2 regions of the Paenibacillus sp. J22P218 genome follow, and region 2 is predicted to be linked to the other one. Evidence: riboswitches for the same ligand, from Rfam matches in the RefSeq annotation. Region 2 holds a riboswitch; the other holds the start of a gene.
The links. A riboswitch is a leader RNA that binds a small molecule or an ion and turns the genes downstream of it on or off. The one in region 2 is predicted to bind cyclic di-AMP.
Positions count from the first base shown of each region.

Region 1: linked by a shared signal. The riboswitch ahead of AC0YN0_RS17475 (APC family permease) and the one ahead of AC0YN0_RS24045 (TrkH family potassium uptake protein) in region 2 are both predicted to bind cyclic di-AMP.

Region 1 is NZ_JBWDNL010000003.1:621,985-631,557, reverse strand. Features, by position in the region: gene AC0YN0_RS17480 (sensor histidine kinase) at 1-1,052, shown strand, start outside; cyclic di-AMP (ydaO/yuaA leader) riboswitch at 1,252-1,448, shown strand; gene AC0YN0_RS17475 (APC family permease) at 1,546-3,372, shown strand; gene AC0YN0_RS17470 (glycosyltransferase family 39 protein) at 3,623-4,918, opposite strand; gene AC0YN0_RS17465 (LbetaH domain-containing protein) at 5,114-5,815, shown strand; gene AC0YN0_RS17460 (hypothetical protein) at 5,926-6,456, shown strand; gene AC0YN0_RS17455 (glycoside hydrolase family 5 protein) at 6,506-7,849, opposite strand; gene AC0YN0_RS17450 (carbohydrate ABC transporter permease) at 7,873-8,715, opposite strand; gene AC0YN0_RS17445 (carbohydrate ABC transporter permease) at 8,733-9,573, opposite strand, start outside.
Region 2 is NZ_JBWDNL010000006.1:87,151-96,723, forward strand. Features, by position in the region: gene sdhB (succinate dehydrogenase iron-sulfur subunit) at 39-803, opposite strand; gene sdhA (succinate dehydrogenase flavoprotein subunit) at 810-2,567, opposite strand; gene AC0YN0_RS24030 (succinate dehydrogenase cytochrome b558 subunit) at 2,610-3,281, opposite strand; gene AC0YN0_RS24035 (LysR family transcriptional regulator) at 3,584-4,483, shown strand; gene AC0YN0_RS24040 (potassium channel family protein) at 4,577-5,239, opposite strand; gene AC0YN0_RS24045 (TrkH family potassium uptake protein) at 5,257-6,603, opposite strand; cyclic di-AMP (ydaO/yuaA leader) riboswitch at 6,698-6,872, opposite strand; gene AC0YN0_RS24050 (lysostaphin resistance A-like protein) at 7,120-8,754, shown strand; gene uvrC (excinuclease ABC subunit UvrC) at 8,720-9,573, opposite strand, start outside.

The DNA of each region.
Region 1 (9,573 bases), on a different contig from region 2:
GAACGGTCCCAGCCGCGACGGCCCAAGCAGTCGAATCCATTAATTTGGATAAAATCTGGGACGGCAGCGACAGTCGGTATTTGGTCGACGTAACGGCTGTTCCCCAAGGCAAGCTGACGCTGTTAACCTCCGTTAGCAAGATCGAAGAAATCGAGCGTGCGCTGCTTGGACGTCTGCTGCTCGTATTCGCGATTGGCGGCGTTCTTATACTCGTCCTTAGTCATCTCATTACGAGGAAGCTTATTAAGCCGTTAATCAGGCTGAAGGAGGAGCTGACGAAGGTGAAGGGAAGGCAATTCGCCGACGTGCAGCTTGTGAAAGCGAGCGGCGAGATCGGCGCAGTCGCGCGGACCGTACATGAAATGGCCGGCGAGCTGCATCGGTTCAATCGGGCGCAGAAGCAGTTTTTCCAGAATGCTTCGCATGAACTGAAGTCGCCGTTAATGTCAATCGCGGGATATACGGAAGGTATTCGGGACGGCGTGTTCGAAGGCGAATCCGTTCGCAAAGGGTTGGACATTATATTAAGCGAGAGCGCAAGATTGAAAAACATTGTGACGGAAATGACACTGCTCGCCAAGCTCGACAGTGAAGAAGACATTTATAAGCCGGTTGTCGTCAACGTCAAGGAGCTGCTTACGGAAACGATCGAACGCGTCAACCCTTTGCTCGTCAAAAAACAGCTGGCCCTTCATCCGTCCATCGACGAGCATGCCGATATGCTCGTACTCGCCGACCGGGATAAGCTGCTGCAAGCGCTGCTTAATATTTCGTCCAATGCGGTTCGCCATGCGAACAAGCATATTTATATTCATGCGGCGGTACATGGCGGACGAATCGAATTATCGGTTTCCGATGACGGCAACGGCATCCCCGAGGAACTGCTGCCTTACCTGTTCCATCGCTTCGTGAAAGGCAAAGACGGCGAGAGCGGACTGGGGCTCGCGATTGCCCGCGCGATTGTCGAGCGGTGCGGCGGCAACATTATGGCGGCCAATCGAGCAGGCGGGGGCGCTGAGTTTTCGCTCGCTTTCCCCGCTGCGACAACATGACGAATAACTATTTTCAGGTCTGTAGAGGATATTGGGGCGATTGAACGATTAAAATGCGCAAAGCAGGGACGTGCGCCACGTCTTGCGGTCATGTATGCGCATTCATGGATTTTCTATCGCTTTTTTAACGTTTTTTGAACGAAAACGTTGGTTTACATTCCATTCCCAGAGGACTATGATCGTAATGCACTAAAATATATATTCACGATCGCTGAGTTTCCGCTCCCGAAGCGGAAAGCAGGGGAACCAATCGCGACGCGCAGCATAAGCGAAAGCTTGCTACGTCGCCGGGGTGAATCCGAGAGTCGCCGTCTTCATGAGAGCGCGCTCGAGGTAGGGCGACTCTAAACGCCCGAATCCGTCAGCTAACCTTGTAAGCGTGTATGGAGAGGTGAATCAACTACGGCTCGTCTTATAGCCGCGGGGATTTCCCTGCGGCTTTTTTTGTTGTGCTCTTTTTTAAGGAAAACCATTCTTTGACGGCGGTGACAGCATGTTAGCTTCAATCAAAAGATTATTAATCGGTCGACCGCTCAAGTCGAAGGAGCTAGGCGAGCAGAAGCTCGCGAAGACGAAGGCGCTCGCTATTCTGTCTTCGGACGCATTATCCTCGGTTGCTTACGGTCCGGAACAAATTCTGCTTGTGCTAATGACGATTGGCGTAGCGGCGTTCTGGTATTCTGTTCCGATTGCAATTGGCGTATTGATTTTATTGACGGCATTAATTTTATCGTATCGGCAAATTATTTTCGCTTATCCGCATGGCGGCGGCGCTTATGTTGTATCGAAACAAAATCTCGGCCTGTTCCCGGGGCTCATATCAGGCGGCGCGCTGCTGGTCGATTATATATTGACCGTTGCGGTAAGCGTATCGGCCGGAACCGACGCGATTACGTCGGCTTTTCCCAGCCTGCATGAATACACCGTCCTGATCGCGGTGATCTTCGTCATCTTCATCACGATATTGAACTTGCGGGGCGTGACGGAATCGGCTTCGATTCTCTCTTATCCGGTGTACTTATTCGTGCTGGCGCTGTTCATCATGATCGGCGTCGGTATCTACAACATCGCTACCGGTCACGTATCGCCGGAGCTGCATCCGCCGCTTGGCACGCCGGTTGCGGGTATTAGCTTGTTCTTGCTGCTGCGGGCTTTCGCATCGGGCAGCTCGGCACTGACGGGCGTTGAGGCGATATCGAACGCGATTCCTAACTTCAAGGATCCTGCTCCGAACAATGCGGCGAAGACGTTGGTTGCGATGGGAGCGCTGCTCGCGGTGTTATTTTCCGGTATCGTATGGCTCGCCTATTATTACGGGATTTCGCCAAAGGTGGAAGTGACGGTCGTATCGCAGATCGCCGAAGAGACGTTCGGACGCAACATTATGTATTATTTCATTCAAGGCACGACGGCACTTATTCTCATTCTTGCGGCTAATACGGGCTATTCGGCTTTCCCGCTGCTTGCGGTGAATTTGGCGAAGGATAAGTTCATTCCGCGCATGTTCACGGTGAGGGGCGATCGGCTCGGTTACTCGAACGGCATTATTATTTTGGGCGTACTGTCCATCATCCTCATTATTACGTTCCACGGGCAGACGGAGCATCTCATCCCGCTATATGCGGTAGGCGTGTTCATCCCGTTCACGCTGTCGCAGACGGGCATGATCGTGAAGTGGATTCGCGAGAAGCCGAAGGGTTGGGTAACGAAGCTTATCATTAATGCGACAGGCGCACTCATTAGCTTCGTTGTCACGATGATGTTTTTCCTAACGAAGTTCGAGCAAGTATGGTCAATTCTTATATTCTTGCCGCTAATCATTTATTTGTTCATGCGGATTAAGAAGCATTATGAAGCGGTAGGAGAGCAGCTGCGTCTGGCGACCTGCGAGCCGCCAGTTGCGATAGAGGGCAACGTTATTATTTTGCCGGTAGCCGGCATTACGCATGTTGTTGAGAACTCGATCAACTACGCGAAGTCGCTGAAGGCCGAGCAGATTATTGCGGTGTACATTCCTTTCGAGCGGGAGGATGAAGCGGCATTCGAGGAGAAGTGGGAGAAGTTTATGCCGGACGTACGGTTGGTGACGCTCCACTCGCCATATCGAACGATCATCCATCCGCTGCTCAAGTTCGTCGATACCGTTCAGCGTAAGGCAAGCGAGTCGAACTATCAGGTGACGGTTGTCATCCCGCAGTTCATTCCGAAGAAGGGCTGGCATAATATTTTGCACAACCAGACCAGCTTCATGATTCGAGCCAATCTGCTTCATCGCAAAGACGTGATCGTAACGACCGTTCCGTATCATTTGAAAAAATAATAAGTTGTTTAAAGGGAGAGGCTGCTCCATAAGCGTACTTATGGGCAGCCTCTTTTTTGTGGGGTTATTAATAACGGAAATTCCTCCCGTTAATTTCAGAGTTATTAGGCGTGAGAATGAAATAGCTCCGTTTTCTGGCGTTAATTTTTCCGGTTATTACTTCGAAATGGCCTTCAGTCCCGAAAATAAAAGGAGTAATTCCAGTTATTTCGGTATGGTGTTGGTATTGGTATTGGCAACCTTCGTATGCTTAACCGTGCAAGCTGCTTGAGCTTTTGGCGCGACTCGAGTGCAGCTGCGCTTTCGGTATGAACGCATGAATGGCAAATGCGGCATACATAATGAAGAACGACATGAGGAAATACCCATACCTCGAAAAGGTGATGAACGGAAGCGCCGTTACGATAAAATAAAGCGCCGTTAACCATAAGAGCGACAAATCCTTGCGTCGAACCTTCATCATTAACGTCATAATAAAGCCTAAGATTCCTATGCCGATCATAACGAAATGCGTTGACTTGACGAAATGCGGCTTTAGTCCGAAAATCTCTTTCCAGTAATAAGGAACTTTGAACATATCATTGACGCGATCCCCCGTGTATTGCCAAAGGTACGCCAAAGGCTGTGTTCGGAAGCCGTAATTTCGAATTTTCACGGCGAGCTCCTTCTGGAATCGATCCGAATCTATGCGATTGGTCGCGGATGCGATCTTATCGAAGTCGTCCTTGAATTTCTCGACTGCACCCGGCGGGTATTGCCATTCAAGCTGAGAGCCGAGCAGCGAAGGATTACCCGATGACAGCGTGAGCGGAATAAACTCATGGAAAACAATCGCGTTGCGGATCCACCAGGGAGACATGCACAGCAGAACGATGCCGGATACGACAAGGGCGGGCTTAATGAGCTGCTTCACCCGGTAGCCGTGAATAAGCATGTACACCAAGAAAACGAGCGGAAGCAGGGCAAAGTTAGGTCGCTCATAGATGCCTAGGCTCAAGCTTGCAGCAGCTAATGCGAATAACGGCAAGCTATGCCGTGTGACCGCCAAGTAGCCGGCATAAAGAAACAGCCAAAGGAAGAACTGGCCGAGCACCTCCGTAAGAATGAGGTTGGCAGCGACATAGTTCGGTATATAGAGCGCGAATAAGAGCGCTGCAATAAGTCCGAACCGTTCATTAAGCAGACGACGGCTGAATAAATAGAATAGAACGATCGTGCCCGCCAAAAACAATATTTGCACGACGCGGAACGCTTGTATACCGCCCCAATATCCGAACAGCTTCATACAAAAGGCGAGAACGAACGGAAGACCCGGCATGATGAATACGGTAGATACGTCCGGTTCATGGTAGGTGAATATTCCATGCTGCAGAAGCGTCTCTGCACTGCGGATGTACTTTACGTCATCGTTGTTATATTCGGTGAAGCTTCCGAGATACATGTCATGGCCTTGGCTGAATGTAATGTACGTGCTTATGATGACGACGAACGATACGATTAGGACAAGTGCGTGGCAGTTAGTGAATGACCGCCATTTGGTTAACATGGTGAAACACTACCTTTCTTGTTAAAAACAATACGCGAACATCTTCGTCGCATGAATTACTCATTGTAGCATGAGTTCCAGTTATATGGAATCAGACGGTCATATCTGCCAAATTGTTTCCTCGAACAGGGAAATCTATCGTTCGATACTCATATAGTTAACTATTGCTGTCAGTGAGTAGGGGAGATGACAGGTATGGGAAAAGGGTTTCGTACGATGGTTCATTTCCTGAAGCCGGAGGGTCCGTATAATCTGTTCGTTCGGTTCATAAGTCCGAACCCGGTTACACCTACCGTACCGAAATCGCGTGTGCCTGTCATAAGCAAGGAAGCGTTCATTAGTCCGTTTGTAAGCATAATCGGGGACGTGACGATTAAGGAAGGGGTATTCGTGGCGCCTAGCGCAAGCATACGCGCAGACGAAGGGACGCCGTTCTACATTGGCGATCGCACGAATCTGCAGGACGGCGTTATTTTACACGGGTTGAAGGATGAATACGTAACGGTCGGAGGCAGTCGCTATTCAATCTATATTGATTCGGAGGTTACGTGCGGACATGGCGCGATCATCCACGGACCTGCACGGCTTGGATCGGGATCGTTCGTCGGCTTCCATGCGCTCGTATTTGACGCGGAGCTGGGCAGCGGCGTATTTGTCTCCAATCACGCCGTCGTAACCGGCGGTGTCCGCGTCGCAGACAATCGGTTCGTTCCGCCGGGCGCGGTCATTGATACGCAACAGCAGGCTGATCGGCTAAGCCCGTTGCCGCTGGAGAAGCAGCAGTTCGCGAAGGAGGTTCAGCGCGTGAATCAAGCTTTTCCGTCCAGCTACGGCATGTTGTTCGGGGACCGTCGTTGCTCTTGCGGCCTTGCAGCGGAAACGCGCCGTCAGCAATGAATTCTTAATAGGATTAATAACTCGTTTCTTAATAGCGTACACTACCAGTAAAAAGTTAAGGTGGTGAAACGTCTATGAGGTGCAGAGCTTTCATAAGGGGATTATTGTTTGTGTGCGGTGTGATAGTAATCCAGATCCATACAGTCGGTGCAGAACCGCGCGGTGATGTTCCTCCGTTTGAGAAACCATTTTTAGATATTGGCTTTAAAACGGTTGAAGAAGCATTGCAAGAATGCGAAATGCTTCATCATAAAGAACTTAAACTGCCCTACAAATTGCCTCCGATCGCGTTTACCCATCACTTTGGCAGCTGCTATAACGACAAGGAATACCATAAAAACGATGAATTGGGTATCGAGTATCTTCATGAAAAGAAAGGCGAAAATCATTACAAGATTGATGTAAGACCAAGCTCGCAAAAATTCAACTTTGAAAAATCGAGAAGAATAAAACAAAGCTATACACTCCAGGACGGTAATCGGGCACTCTATATGGAAATGCGCATTCCGAAGTTCAAGAGAGGATTCAATATACTCGTATTTGAAAAGGACGGATGGCAATACCTCCTGTCCATTGATAGCCGAGTAGAAGACAAAGTAACGGTTCATACACTGCTTGAAATAGCTAACTCGATAAAATAACAAAGAAGGTCAACCCTTGCATCCATGCAAAGAATGACCTTCTTCTTATTTACTTCGTATACTTCTCGACCACAGCGGCAAGCTCGTCCCATTGCTCGCATTGCTCCCAGTGGAACGATGCCGGCAGCTCGTACATCTCTTCCCACGAACGCTTCTGCAGATGTGGCTTTAAGATTTGTTCCACGGTTATGACTTGCATAAGCGTTCTCATCCGGAACTGCAACGGATATCGCTCTTCCGCCGAGATTGGTTTGAAGTACGTCGCCGCCATGTAATCGACCAGCGCCTCGCCTTTTTCTTGCTCCTTATGCTGATTCCAAACCAGCTTGATCTCTTCGGTCAATTGACGCCAAGGCGTGTCTTCGCGCGGATACACAATTCCCATCGTAGCGGCGTCTTTGTACGTCCATAGCGCCCAAGAGACATCGTTGGCTTCGCAAAGGTCGAGCATATCCTCGATGATCGTCATTTGGAAGTCGATCTGCTCCTTCTCGAACACCAAGCCAAGCTCGCCGCACCAGAGCGGACGCTTGTATTTCTCCCGGATGCTTAGCAGCTTCCCGAACGCTTCCTTGAAAATCTCCCGTCGTCTAACGCGGTCCATCTCCGGCGTCAGAACAGCCGGCTCGTCGACGAACGGGTAGAAGTGGAACTCGTAAGCGACCTGCGGATCGTCGACCGGATCGAGCATCGTGAAGTCGGTCGTGAACGCATTGCCCTCGATGAAAATAATATGATGCTTGTCGTATTTGCGAATTTCCGCAATAACCTTCTCATAGAACTCGTTGAACACCTTCGCGTTCGTTACCATAGACGGCTCGTTGACGATATCGTAAGCAGCAATCCAAGGCTGCTCCTTGTAGTATTCGGCGATATGACCCCATAGCCCGATAACCGTATCGCGCAGCGCGCTGTATTCCCAGAACAGCGGCAGACCCGAGTTTGTGTCGCAATGCCAGTCCGGATTTTGCCCGCCGGGAACGGAGTGCAGGTCGAGCATCGCGTAGATTTCGTATTTCTCGCATAGAGCGATGATATGATCGAGGTAGACGAAACCTTCTTTTTTGTAGACGCCGGGATTTTGGTCATCGATGAAGTATTTATAGTTGAACGGAATGCGCAGATGGTTAACGCCGATTTTCTTCAAAAATTCGAAGTCCTTCTCGCCGACGAACTCCAGCAGGAAGCGGTCGAAGAAAGCAGTGCTTCGTTCCTCGCCGTACACGTCCGCGAAGGCTTGCTTAATCATCGTGTCTGTGCCGGGCAGGCCGATCATGAAATGCTCGAGGTTCATCCACGAGCCGAGGCCAAAGCCCCGAAATACGATTTTCTCGCCGTTCACCGTAAAATCCTCTCCGCGAACTTGAACGAATTGATCCAATGCAATAGTCATATAGAAGTCCTCTTCTCTAAAAGTTAGTTTTTCATGCCTGTCGTTGCCACGCTTTGAATGAAGAACCGCTCGCCGATCAGAAATACGATAACCATCGGAATGGTGGCCAGCACCGTGCCTGCCATCAGCAAACCATAGTCCATCGTGTGTTCGGTTTGGAATGCCTGAAGGCCAAGCTGGAGCGTCTTCAACGACTCGTCGTTCAGGTAAATCATCGGCGCCAAATAGTCGTTCCACATAAACGTAAAGGTAAAGATCGAGAACGTGGACAAGCTCGCGGCCGACAGCGGCATGATGATCCGCCAAAATATTTTCCACTCGCTAAACCCGTCGACACGAGCGGCTTCGTTCAGCTCGCCGGGCAAGCTCATGAAAAACTGGCGCATCAGGAAGATGCCGAATCCGCTGAACAATTGAATCAAGATGTAGCCGGCATGCGTGTTGTAGAGCCCCAAGCTGCTGACGACGGCGAACTGCGGAACCATAATGGAGTGCCAAGGCATCATCAAGTTCGCCATAAACAGGATGAACAGCGTACTCTTGAACGGCACTTTAAGCTTGGCGAACGCATAAGCGGCCATCGAGCAGATCAGCACCTGAAGTACGGTAATGACGACGGACAGCATGACGGTGTTCATGAAATATTTGCCGAAAGGAATGATCGTCCATACCTCTTGGAAGTTGTTCAGATATAACGACGAAGGAATCCAGTTATTCGGGTTTTGGAATAGATCGATATCCGTGCGCAGCGAAGTCGAGATCATCCATAAGAACGGAAAGAGAGTGGCGACCGAGAAGGCAACCAGAATAAGCAGCAGCACATAATACAAGAGCTTGCTAGTCTTCGATTTAGTGACGGCTTCCATTATGCGTACCTCCCATCTTAGTAAGTCACCCATTTTTTCTCGAGCCTAAATTGGATGAGCGATATGACCATAATGATGAGGAACAGGACGGTAGACATCGCTGCGGCATACCCCATCTTGTAGTTGATGAACGCTTCTTGGTAGATACGGAACACCAATACGTTCGTTGAACGGCCCGGCCCGCCGTCGGTCATGACGGATACGAGATCGAACACTTGGAAAGAGTTAATGATCGTTAGGATTAACACCATAAATAACGTTGGCGACAGGCTTGGCAGCGTAATATAGAAAAACTGCTGCAGCTTGCCTGCGCCGTCCAGTCTAGCTGATTCATACAAATGCTCGGGAATGCCTTGAATGCCCGCGAGCAGAATAATCATATAGTAGCCGAAGCTCTTCCACACCGCGACAATGACGACTGCGAGCAGCGCCCACTGCGAGGACATGAGCCATTCCGGCGGATTCGATATGCCAATCGCTTCCAGCATATGATTGATTGGGCCGGACATCGGGTTGAACAACAGTCCCCAGACGATCGCGACGGATACCATCGACGTAATTTGCGGAAAATAAAAGGCCATGCGTAAATATTTGCGCAGGTGCAGAATGCCGTTCAACGCTATGGCCGACAGCAAGGCCAGCAACATCGTTAATGGCACGAATAATAGCGTGTATATAAAATTGTTTTTCAGAGAAACACGGAAATAATCGTCCTGCAGCAGCCTCGTGTAATTATCCAAACCAACGAAATTAGGCGTAATATTGAAGCCCCCGTAATCCGTGAAGCTCATGACGATGCCATACACTAACGGAACGAGAATGAATACGGCAAATAAGACGAAGGCCGGTAAAATGAAT
Region 2 (9,573 bases):
CGAGGGCTTGTGAATAAAGATAATGGCAGACCGGGTGATTACATCCCCAGCCATTTTTTGAACAGGTGCTTCGTTGTATCCTTGTTGATCGCAGCGATCGACGTCGTGAGCGGAATGCCCTTCGGACACGAGCGTACGCAGTTCTGCGAGTTGCCGCAGCCTTCGATACCGCCATCCGTCATAAGCGCGTCGAGACGCTCTTCCTTGTTCATCTCCCCTGTCGGGTGAGCGTTGAACAAGCGAACCTGCGAGATTGCGGCAGGACCGATGAAGCTGTTGCGATCGTTAACGTTCGGGCAAGACTCGAGGCAGACGCCGCAAGTCATACATTTGGACAGCTCGTACGCCCATTGACGCTTCGTCTCAGCCATACGCGGTCCAGGACCAAGATCGTACGTACCGTCGATTGGAATCCAAGCTTTCACGCGCTTGAGCGCATTGAACATACGCTCGCGGTTGATAACAAGGTCGCGAACGACTGGGAACGTGCGCATCGGCTCAAGGCGAACCGGCTGCTCGAGCTTATCGATCAGGGCGCTGCACGCTTGACGCGGCTTGCCGTTGATAACCATCGAACATGCGCCGCATACTTCTTCCAGACAGTTCGATTCCCAGCATACCGGAGCTGTTTTGGCGCCGTCCGCTTTGGTCGGATTACGTTGAATTTCCATCAGACCGCTAATGACGTTCATGTTAGCGCGGTATGGAATTTCGAACTCTTCCGTGTAAGGCGTCGAGTCGGGAGTATCCTGCCTAGTGATGATAAACTTAACCGTTTTTGTTGCAACAGTTGTTTGAGCCATCGTTAGTTATTCTCCTTTCTTCTTATCGCTGGAGTAGTCGCGTTTACGAGGTTTGATCAAGCTTACGTCAATGTCCTCATAAGAGATTTGCGGGCCTTCCTTCGTCCACTTCGCAATCGTCGACTTCATGAACGTATCGTCATCGCGTTCAGGGAAATCAGGCTTATAGTGAGCGCCGCGGCTTTCGTTACGCATTAATGCGCCAAGCGTCATCGCTTCGGACAGCTCAAGCATATTCCACAGTTGACGAGTGAAAGCAACGCCCGCGTTGTTCCAAGAAGCTGTATCGTTGATGTTAATGTTCGAATAGCGTTGTTTCAGTTCTTTGATCTTGCCGATCGTAGCTTCCAGCTTGTCGTTGAAACGAACGACCGTCATGTTGTTTGTCATCCACTCGCCAAGCTCTTTGTGAATAACGTACGCATTTTCGTTGCCGTTCATTTTTAGAATGCTGTCGTACTTATCGGTTTGGCGTTTCGCCTCGCGATCGAATACGGACGAAGAGATATCTTCAGCCGATTTCTTAAGGCCTTTGATGTACTCCACCGCTTTCGGACCAGCCAGCATACCGCCGTAAATAGCGGAGAGCAGCGAGTTAGCGCCGAGACGGTTCGCACCGTGGTATTGATAGTCGCATTCGCCAGCAGCGAACAGACCTGGAATGTTAGTCATTTGGTTGTAGTCTACCCACATACCGCCCATCGAGTAGTGAACCGCAGGGAAGATCTTCATTGGGATTTTCCGAGGATCGTCACCCATGAACTTCTCATAGATCTCGATGATGCCGCCGAGCTTAACGTCAAGCTCCTTCGGATCTTTGTGGGACAAGTCAAGATAAACCATGTTTTCTTGGTTGATGCCGAGCTTTTGGTCTACGCAGACGCTGAAAATCTCGCGTGTCGCGATATCGCGGGGAACGAGGTTTCCGTATGCCGGGTATTTCTCCTCAAGGAAGTACCAAGGCTTGCCGTCTTTGTAAGTCCAGATGCGTCCGCCCTCGCCGCGCGCCGATTCCGACATCAAGCGAAGCTTGTCGTCGCCCGGAATTGCCGTTGGGTGGATCTGGATGAACTCGCCGTTCGCGTAGTTAACGCCTTGTTGATACACGGCGCTTGCTGCCGTACCTGTATTAATAACCGAGTTCGTCGTTTTGCCGAAAATAATGCCAGGACCGCCAGATGCCAGAATAACCGCATCCGCACGCACCGAGCGAATTTCCATGGAGCGAAGGTCTTGAGCAGACACGCCGCGGCATACGCCGTCGTCGTCAATAACAGCGCCAAGGAATTCATAATGCTCGTATTTTGTAACGAGGCCGGCTGCTTCCCAGCGGCGTACTTGCTCATCGAGTGCATACAGCAATTGTTGGCCAGTCGTTGCACCTGCGAATGCTGTACGTGAATGCTTCGTACCGCCGAAACGACGGAAGTCGAGCAAGCCCTCGGACGTACGGCTGAACATAACGCCCATCCGGTCCATCAAGTGGATAATACCCGGCGCTGCGTCGCACATCGCTTTAACTGGCGGTTGATTCGCTAGAAAGTCGCCGCCGTATACTGTATCGTCAAAGTGCTCCCACGGGGAATCGCCTTCCCCTTTCGTATTCACCGCTCCGTTAATGCCGCCTTGCGCACATACGGAATGGGAACGTTTGACCGGTACAAGAGAGAACAGATCAACGTGTACGCCTGCTTCTGCTGCTTTGATGGTAGCCATCAAGCCAGCAAGACCGCCGCCGACGATGATTATTTTATTTTTTGCCACAACGTTTCACTCCTTGTCCTTAAGACTTACCTATTAATCAGACTAACCGATATTCGTAAGCGCCAATGCGGCACTTGCAGCTTCTTGGAATTCATCGCCTCTGAACGCAACAAGCGAAAGAATGAACAGAGCAGCGACAATTACGAAAACACCCATACAAATGTAGGACGAGATGCGTTGCGCTTTCGGGCCGATCGTAATGCCCCAGCTAATCAGAAACGCCCACAGGCCGTTACTGAAGTGGAATACCGCTGCCAGTACGCCGATCACGTAGAAGACGAAGTAAGCAGGATTGTTCGCAATCAAGTTCATGGTCGAGCCGAGTTCTTCATGCGTAATGTTGCCGAGGTACACTTGAATTCGCGTCTGGTACACATGCCAGAAGACGAAAATAAATGTAATTACCCCCGTTACGCGCTGCGCTGTGAACGCCCAGTTCCTTCCGTATTGGAAGCGCCCCGTATTCGAATTCGATTGGTAAGCCACATATAGGCCGTAGATACCGTGGAACAATAGCGGGAGGTAAATGCCGAAAATCTCAAGCAGCGTTACCACAGGCATGCTATTGATAAAGTGCACGGCCTTGCCGAAGCCCTCTGGCCCGCGCTCGAACGCTTGATAGTTCGCCAAACCGTGGACGACGATAAAGCCGCCTAGCGGAATGATGCCTAGAAGCGAATGAAGCTTGCGCGAGAAATACGAGTTTCCTTTCATGTTCTTCCTTCTCCTTTCAAGACTGTAGTTGCATACTTTTCCATCTGTAAATTCTAAGCCTCTAAGTTACGCCACTTATATGTACTTAGAATTTAGTGCAAAACGTACTTTCACCGCTAGTGGACGGTTGAAGCCGTTTCCGCTCATACAAACCATTCACCATTGTAACCCCAGCATGTACCTCCGTCAACAAAACTCGACACAATCTAGCCACACTTTCCATCCTACTCCTTTTCAGCTTATAATGGAATTGCTTATTTTTTATAATTTCTTATAACAAAATGACATAAGGGGATTTTGTCGTGTATGATGAGCTCCATGTATTCTCTGTAATCGTCGAGCAGTCGAGTATGAACAAAGCATCTGCCCTGCTCAATCTGTCGCAGCCTGCCCTATCCCGCAAGATCGCCAAGCTGGAGCAAGACATCGGGTCGCCGCTGTTCCGCCGTATTGGCAAACGGCTGGAGCTGACAAGAATAGGCCAGCTTACGTACGAGTATGCGATTGAGCTTAGACAGCTTCATCGCAACTATTTGCAAACGGTATCCGAATTCACCGCGACCGGCCGTTCTTCGCTAACGATCGGCGCAAGCCTCACGACGCTGCAGACGACACTGCCGGATCTGATCCAAATGTTGACGAGCGCACATCCCGAGGTGGATATCAAAGCCGTAACCGGGAAAACGCATGAAATCGTCTCGCTAGTCCGCGAGCATAAGGCCGATATCGGCATCGTCGCCTCCAGTATTGAGGATTCGACGCTGCGCTGCCTGCCTCTCTTCGATGATCATCTGCTGCTCATTCTGCCGCGCAATCAGGTCGTAACCGACAAAGGTTCGCTGGGCATTATGGATCTGGACGGCATGCCGATGATTTTATTCTCCCGCGGAACCTGGTACCGCGTATTGACCGACGAGCTGTTCGATAAGTATCAATTGCAGCCTGACGTTCGAATGGAGATCGATTCCTTCGAAGCTATCCTTCGCCTGCTGCATACATGCCGCGCGGCCACATTGCTTCCGCAATCGTATATGCGCCAACAATTAATCGACGACAACGAGCTTGTTGTCGTACCGATCCGCGAGCTTGAGGATACGAAACGCACGACATCGCTTATTCATGCCGATCCCGCGGGGCTGAGTCCTTCGGTTCGACTGTGGATTAATGAAATTGCAGCCCGCTTCCCGAGCAAGCAAGCCTAACATAATGGACAAAAAACAGCGGCGAAAAGCATTAGCCGCTGTTTTCATCATTTCCAATATATCGCTTTCGAATCCATAAGATCGGTGCTCTATTTAACGGATAACCGTCGCCTCGAATTCCTCGATTTGATCGTTCGTCCCTATAATAACCATAATGTCTCGTTCCGTAAGAACATCTGTTGCCGAAGGAGCAATAATTATACCGTTAGGCTTGTTGATCGCAACGATGCTGCACCCGAATCTTGCCCGGGGATTAAGGTCGCTCAACGACTTTCCGTTCAAGCATTTCGGGACGGCAAGCTCTGCGATCGTATAATCCTTGGACAGCTCGATATAATCAAGCAGGTTAGGCGATACGAGCTGATGCGCAACCCGAATGCCCATATCCCTCTCCGGATAGACGACCCTGTCAACGCCGATCTTCTCAAGCACGCGGCCGTGGAGCTCGGACATCGCCTTCGCGACAACCTTCTTCACGCCAAGATCCTTCAATAATATGGCAGTTAGAATGCTCGCCTGAATGTCATCGCCGATCGCAACGACACCGCAGTCGAAGTTGCGTACGCCGAGCGAGCGAAGCGTCTCCTCATCCGTGCAATCCGCCGATACGGCATAAGTTAGCACGCTGCTCATATCCTGCACCGTTTCTTCATCCTTATCGATGCCGAGCACTTCATGACCGAGCTCGATGAGTTCCCTTCCAAGGCTTGAGCCGAACCGCCCCAAGCCGACAATGACAAACTGACTGCGTTTGATAGCCACCTGTAAATCCCCTATCCAATTGTTATTTTACCTTCCGGATACCGGTACAATTCTTTATCTGTTCCAGGCCCTAGCGCATAAGCGAGCGTTAATGGACCTAGCCGACCGGCAAACATCGTGAATGCAATAATCATTTTGCTAATATCGCTAAGCTCCGGGGTCAATCCAATGGATAGTCCTACGGTGCCGAACGCGGATGTTGCTTCGAACAATATTTTCATGAACGGCTGATTTTCGATCGTTGCAAGGATCATCGTCACGACCACGACGAGCGTTAATGACAAAATCGTAATCGTCAGCGCTTTGTTGATGCGGTCCTTGGCAAGCCGATAGCGGAAGAAGACGATATCCTCACGTCCGCGAATCATCGAGATTACGGCGCCTACGAGCACCGTGAACGTCGTCGTTTTAATGCCGCCCCCCGTTGAGCCCGGCGATGCGCCGATGAACATAAGGATGATTGTAAAGAAGACGGTAGCCTGCCTTAGAGCTGTATAATCGAGCGTATTGGCGCCAGCCGTACGCGGCGTAATGGATTGGAATAATGATGCCCATATCTTGCCTCCCCAATCGAGCGAGCCGAGCGTGAGAGGGTTCGTGAATTCGAAAACAAACAACACAATCGTGCCTAAAGCGATCAGAGTGCCCGTCATGGCGAGGACGATTTTACTATGCAGCGACAGCTTGCGGTTCTTCCGATATTCCATTAGATCGGACATAACGACGAAGCCGAGTCCTCCGAATACGATCAACATCATCGCGGCTATATTAACGATTGGATCGGACACATACAGCGTTAAGCTGCGGTAATCTCCGAAAATATCGAAGCCGGCGTTATTAAACAGCGATACGGCATGGAATGCGCCGAAAAATACTGCCTTGCCAAGCGGCATATCGAACGAGAACCGGAACGTGAACAGCAGCATCCCGACGAGTTCAATAGACAGCGAGTAGTAGATGACGCGGCGAATTAGCCTAATGATGCCCTCCATGCTTGTCTGATTCATCGCCTCTTGAAGAATCAGCCTCTCGCGCAGCGATATTTTCCGCCGCAAGACGAGCGCGATTAGCGTTGCCATCGTCATGAAGCCGAGGCCGCCAAGCTGGAACAGCACCATCAGAACGATCTGGCCGGCTGTCGAGAAATAGGTGCCGGTATCGACGACGACGAGTCCGGTAACGCATGTCGCTGAAGTAGCCGTGAACAAAGCGTCTATAAAGTTCAGCCGTTCCCCTGTCGCCGAAGCGAAGGGCAAAGAGAGCAGAAATGCCCCAATGAATATAATGAGCGCGAAGCCGCTAACGAGTATCCTTGGCGGAGACCAGTTCTTCACGTCCCAAATCCATGCAAATTTCATCTTATATTGTGCACCTCAATCTTCGAAAATCTACTGCGTTATCGTTATAAGCGCACAAAAAAAAGCACTGGAAGCTCAAGTGCTCATGAAGATGAGTCCTGTTCCAATACGCCTACGAGGTTAGCTGACGGATTCGGGCCTGGACAGGCAGCCCTATTCAATCGCCTGAAGCTGCGCTCCGGCAATGTAGAAATTCACCCCATGCCGCCGGATGCCCGGCAACAATTTGGTTCCCCCGTTTTCCTAAGGAAATTCGGCTGTGCTATTCATTTGGTATGACGATAACGATTATAAGCCCAAATACGTCTCTGCATAAAGCTCCCTTTTCTCACATTAGAGGCTATATTCGACCAAAAAGACGCAGTTATGCGCTTCACCTTGCCCTACACTTCATGAACATCGTTATTTCGCGGGATTATGAAAATAAAGACCTAGTTTCAATGGATAATTCAGGGAACGTTGTGATATGGTAGTATAGTATGCTTCATCCTACTCCTATACGCATGAGGTGAACTGATGATCGATTCAATTAAGCACAAGGAATGGAAGCGTTACATATGGGCAGCCGTTATTTGTCTTCTCATTTACATGTTCGTCGATATCGTCCCGCTAATAAAGGCTAGCTCTTCAGATGAGCTAGGCGGCAGAGCCATTAGCAAAGCACAAGCGGAGCAGGCAGCCGCGTCGTTCGCCGAGAAGCTCGTAGGACGAGAAGTGGACTCCGCCAAGGCCGTCCATCAATCCGACAAGCTTATGAACGGCTACCTAACGCGCGATGAGCTGTCAGAGGCGTATGCCGATCAATACGATAAACAATTCCCAACCGATACGTACCAAGTCGAGGTGGACTTTGAAGGGGCAGGCGGCAAAGGATTTGTCTACGTCCATATGCAGACTGAGCGTATCGTGGCCTGGAATCTGCATGGCGGCGAGCCTGTTCAGGACGACAATCCGGAAATCGATAAGCTGAGCATCGCGTTGCTCGAGAAGCAAGGGTTCCGTGCAGAGGAGCTTGCAAGCGGAGCGGCCTATCCGAACGGCGAGTGGGGAGTTAGCCCAAGCGACCATTCGATCGGCGAATCGAAGCTGCAAGTGACGATTGCCGTAAGCTTGATTGATGGCAATCCCGTCATGACGAAATACAAGCCAGCCTTCATTGCGCCGGCTGAGTATAGGGACTATGTGAAAGCCCAAGACAAGTGGGCGCAATTCATGACCGGCTTCGGCTACTTCCTCATGAGCTTCATCCTGTTCGTCCTTGCAGTCATCTACGCCGTCCTTTACCGAGGACATACGTCCTTCAAGCGAGGAATCGTACTCACGATCATTTACTTCGTTACGTATGTCATCATTAATATGAACGTACTCGACGGAGTTAGAGCATCGCTTGGCGAAAACGAGCTCGGCGGTCAGACGATTCTGATTACCGCCATATTCACCGTCCTATTGTCTATTCCGATGGCCGGCTCGATCTATATCTCGCTTGTGGCGGGCGACGGCTTGTGGAAGGCGCAAGGACGCTCCTTATGGCCGCGTTTCGGCCAGCCTGGGTACGGAACGTACGTGTGGCGCAGCATGGGGCTTGGCTACTGCTTCGCTGCTATTCTGTTCGCGCTGCAGGCGGCCATCTTCATCGGCTTGAAATTCACGATCGGCACATGGTCGACCAGCGACGTGACGCAATCGCCATACAACATGAGTTATCTATGGCTCATGCCCGTGCTGGCTTGGGCGGCAGCTATATCCGAAGAAGCCGTATTCCGATTCTTCGGCATCGGCCTGTTCCGCAAATGGTTCAAAAATACGTTCGTGGCAGCCATTATTCCAACCGCATCATGGGCGCTCGGCCACGTCATGTACCCGCTATACCCGTCGTCGACAAGGCTCATCGAGCTAATGATTATCGGGCTGATCTTCAGCTTCATCTTCGTCAGATACGGCTTAATTACGGCGATGTTCACGCATGCGATATTCAACAGCGTCGGCGTAGCGCTTACTATTGTTACCGTCGGCTCGGCGTTCGATATCGCATCAGGCATCTTCTTCGTTATTTTGCCGATTCTAATCGCTTATGGGATTAAGTATTTGGATGACAAAAAAGAGAAGAAACCGCCGATTACGACGATTCCTCCTCATTTAGAGCAGCAATAATTTGACCAGCCAGCTTTTCCCCGATAGAGAGAGGCCTGAAGTCTTCGACGGAGGCCTCTTTTATTTTGCGGATCGAGCCAAAATGCTTGAGCAGCAGCTTGCGCCGCTTCTCGCCAATGCCGGGGATCAAATCGAGCTTGGATTCGACCATCGACTTGGCGCGCTGCTCGCGGTGGAACGAGATCGCGTATCGATGCACCTCGTCCTGTATGCGCTGAAGGAGATAGAACTCCTGACTGTCGCGCGGCAGAGGCACAACCTCCGGCGGATCGCCCGTCATGAGCTGCGCCGTCTTATGCTTCGCGTCCTTCACGAGGCCGCAGACCGGAATAGATAAGCCAAGCTCGTTCTCCAGCACGTCCAGAGCGGCCGATATTTGCCCTCTGCCGCCGTCGACGACGATTAGATCAGGCGGCATCAGCTGCTCCTTAAGAACGCGCTCATAGCGTCTGCGAATGACTTCGCGCATCGTTTCGTAATCGTCGGGTCCTGTTACGGTCTTCACCTTATATTTGCGGTACTCTTTCTTGTCCGGCTTGCCGTCCGTGAAGACGACCATCGCCGATACTGGATTCGTCCCTTGAATGTTCGAGTTGTCGAACGCCTCGATGCGGTGCACCTCGGCTAATCCTAACCAATCGGCTAGCGACTCGGACGCCTTCACGCTGCGTTCCTCATCACGGGCGATCAATCTGAACTTATCCTCAAGCATTACCTTCGCATTCTCCATCGCCATAGATACGACTTCGCTCTTGCGTCCGCGCTGCGGCATGAGCACCTTCACCTTAAGCCAGCTGTGCAGCGAAGCCATCACATCAT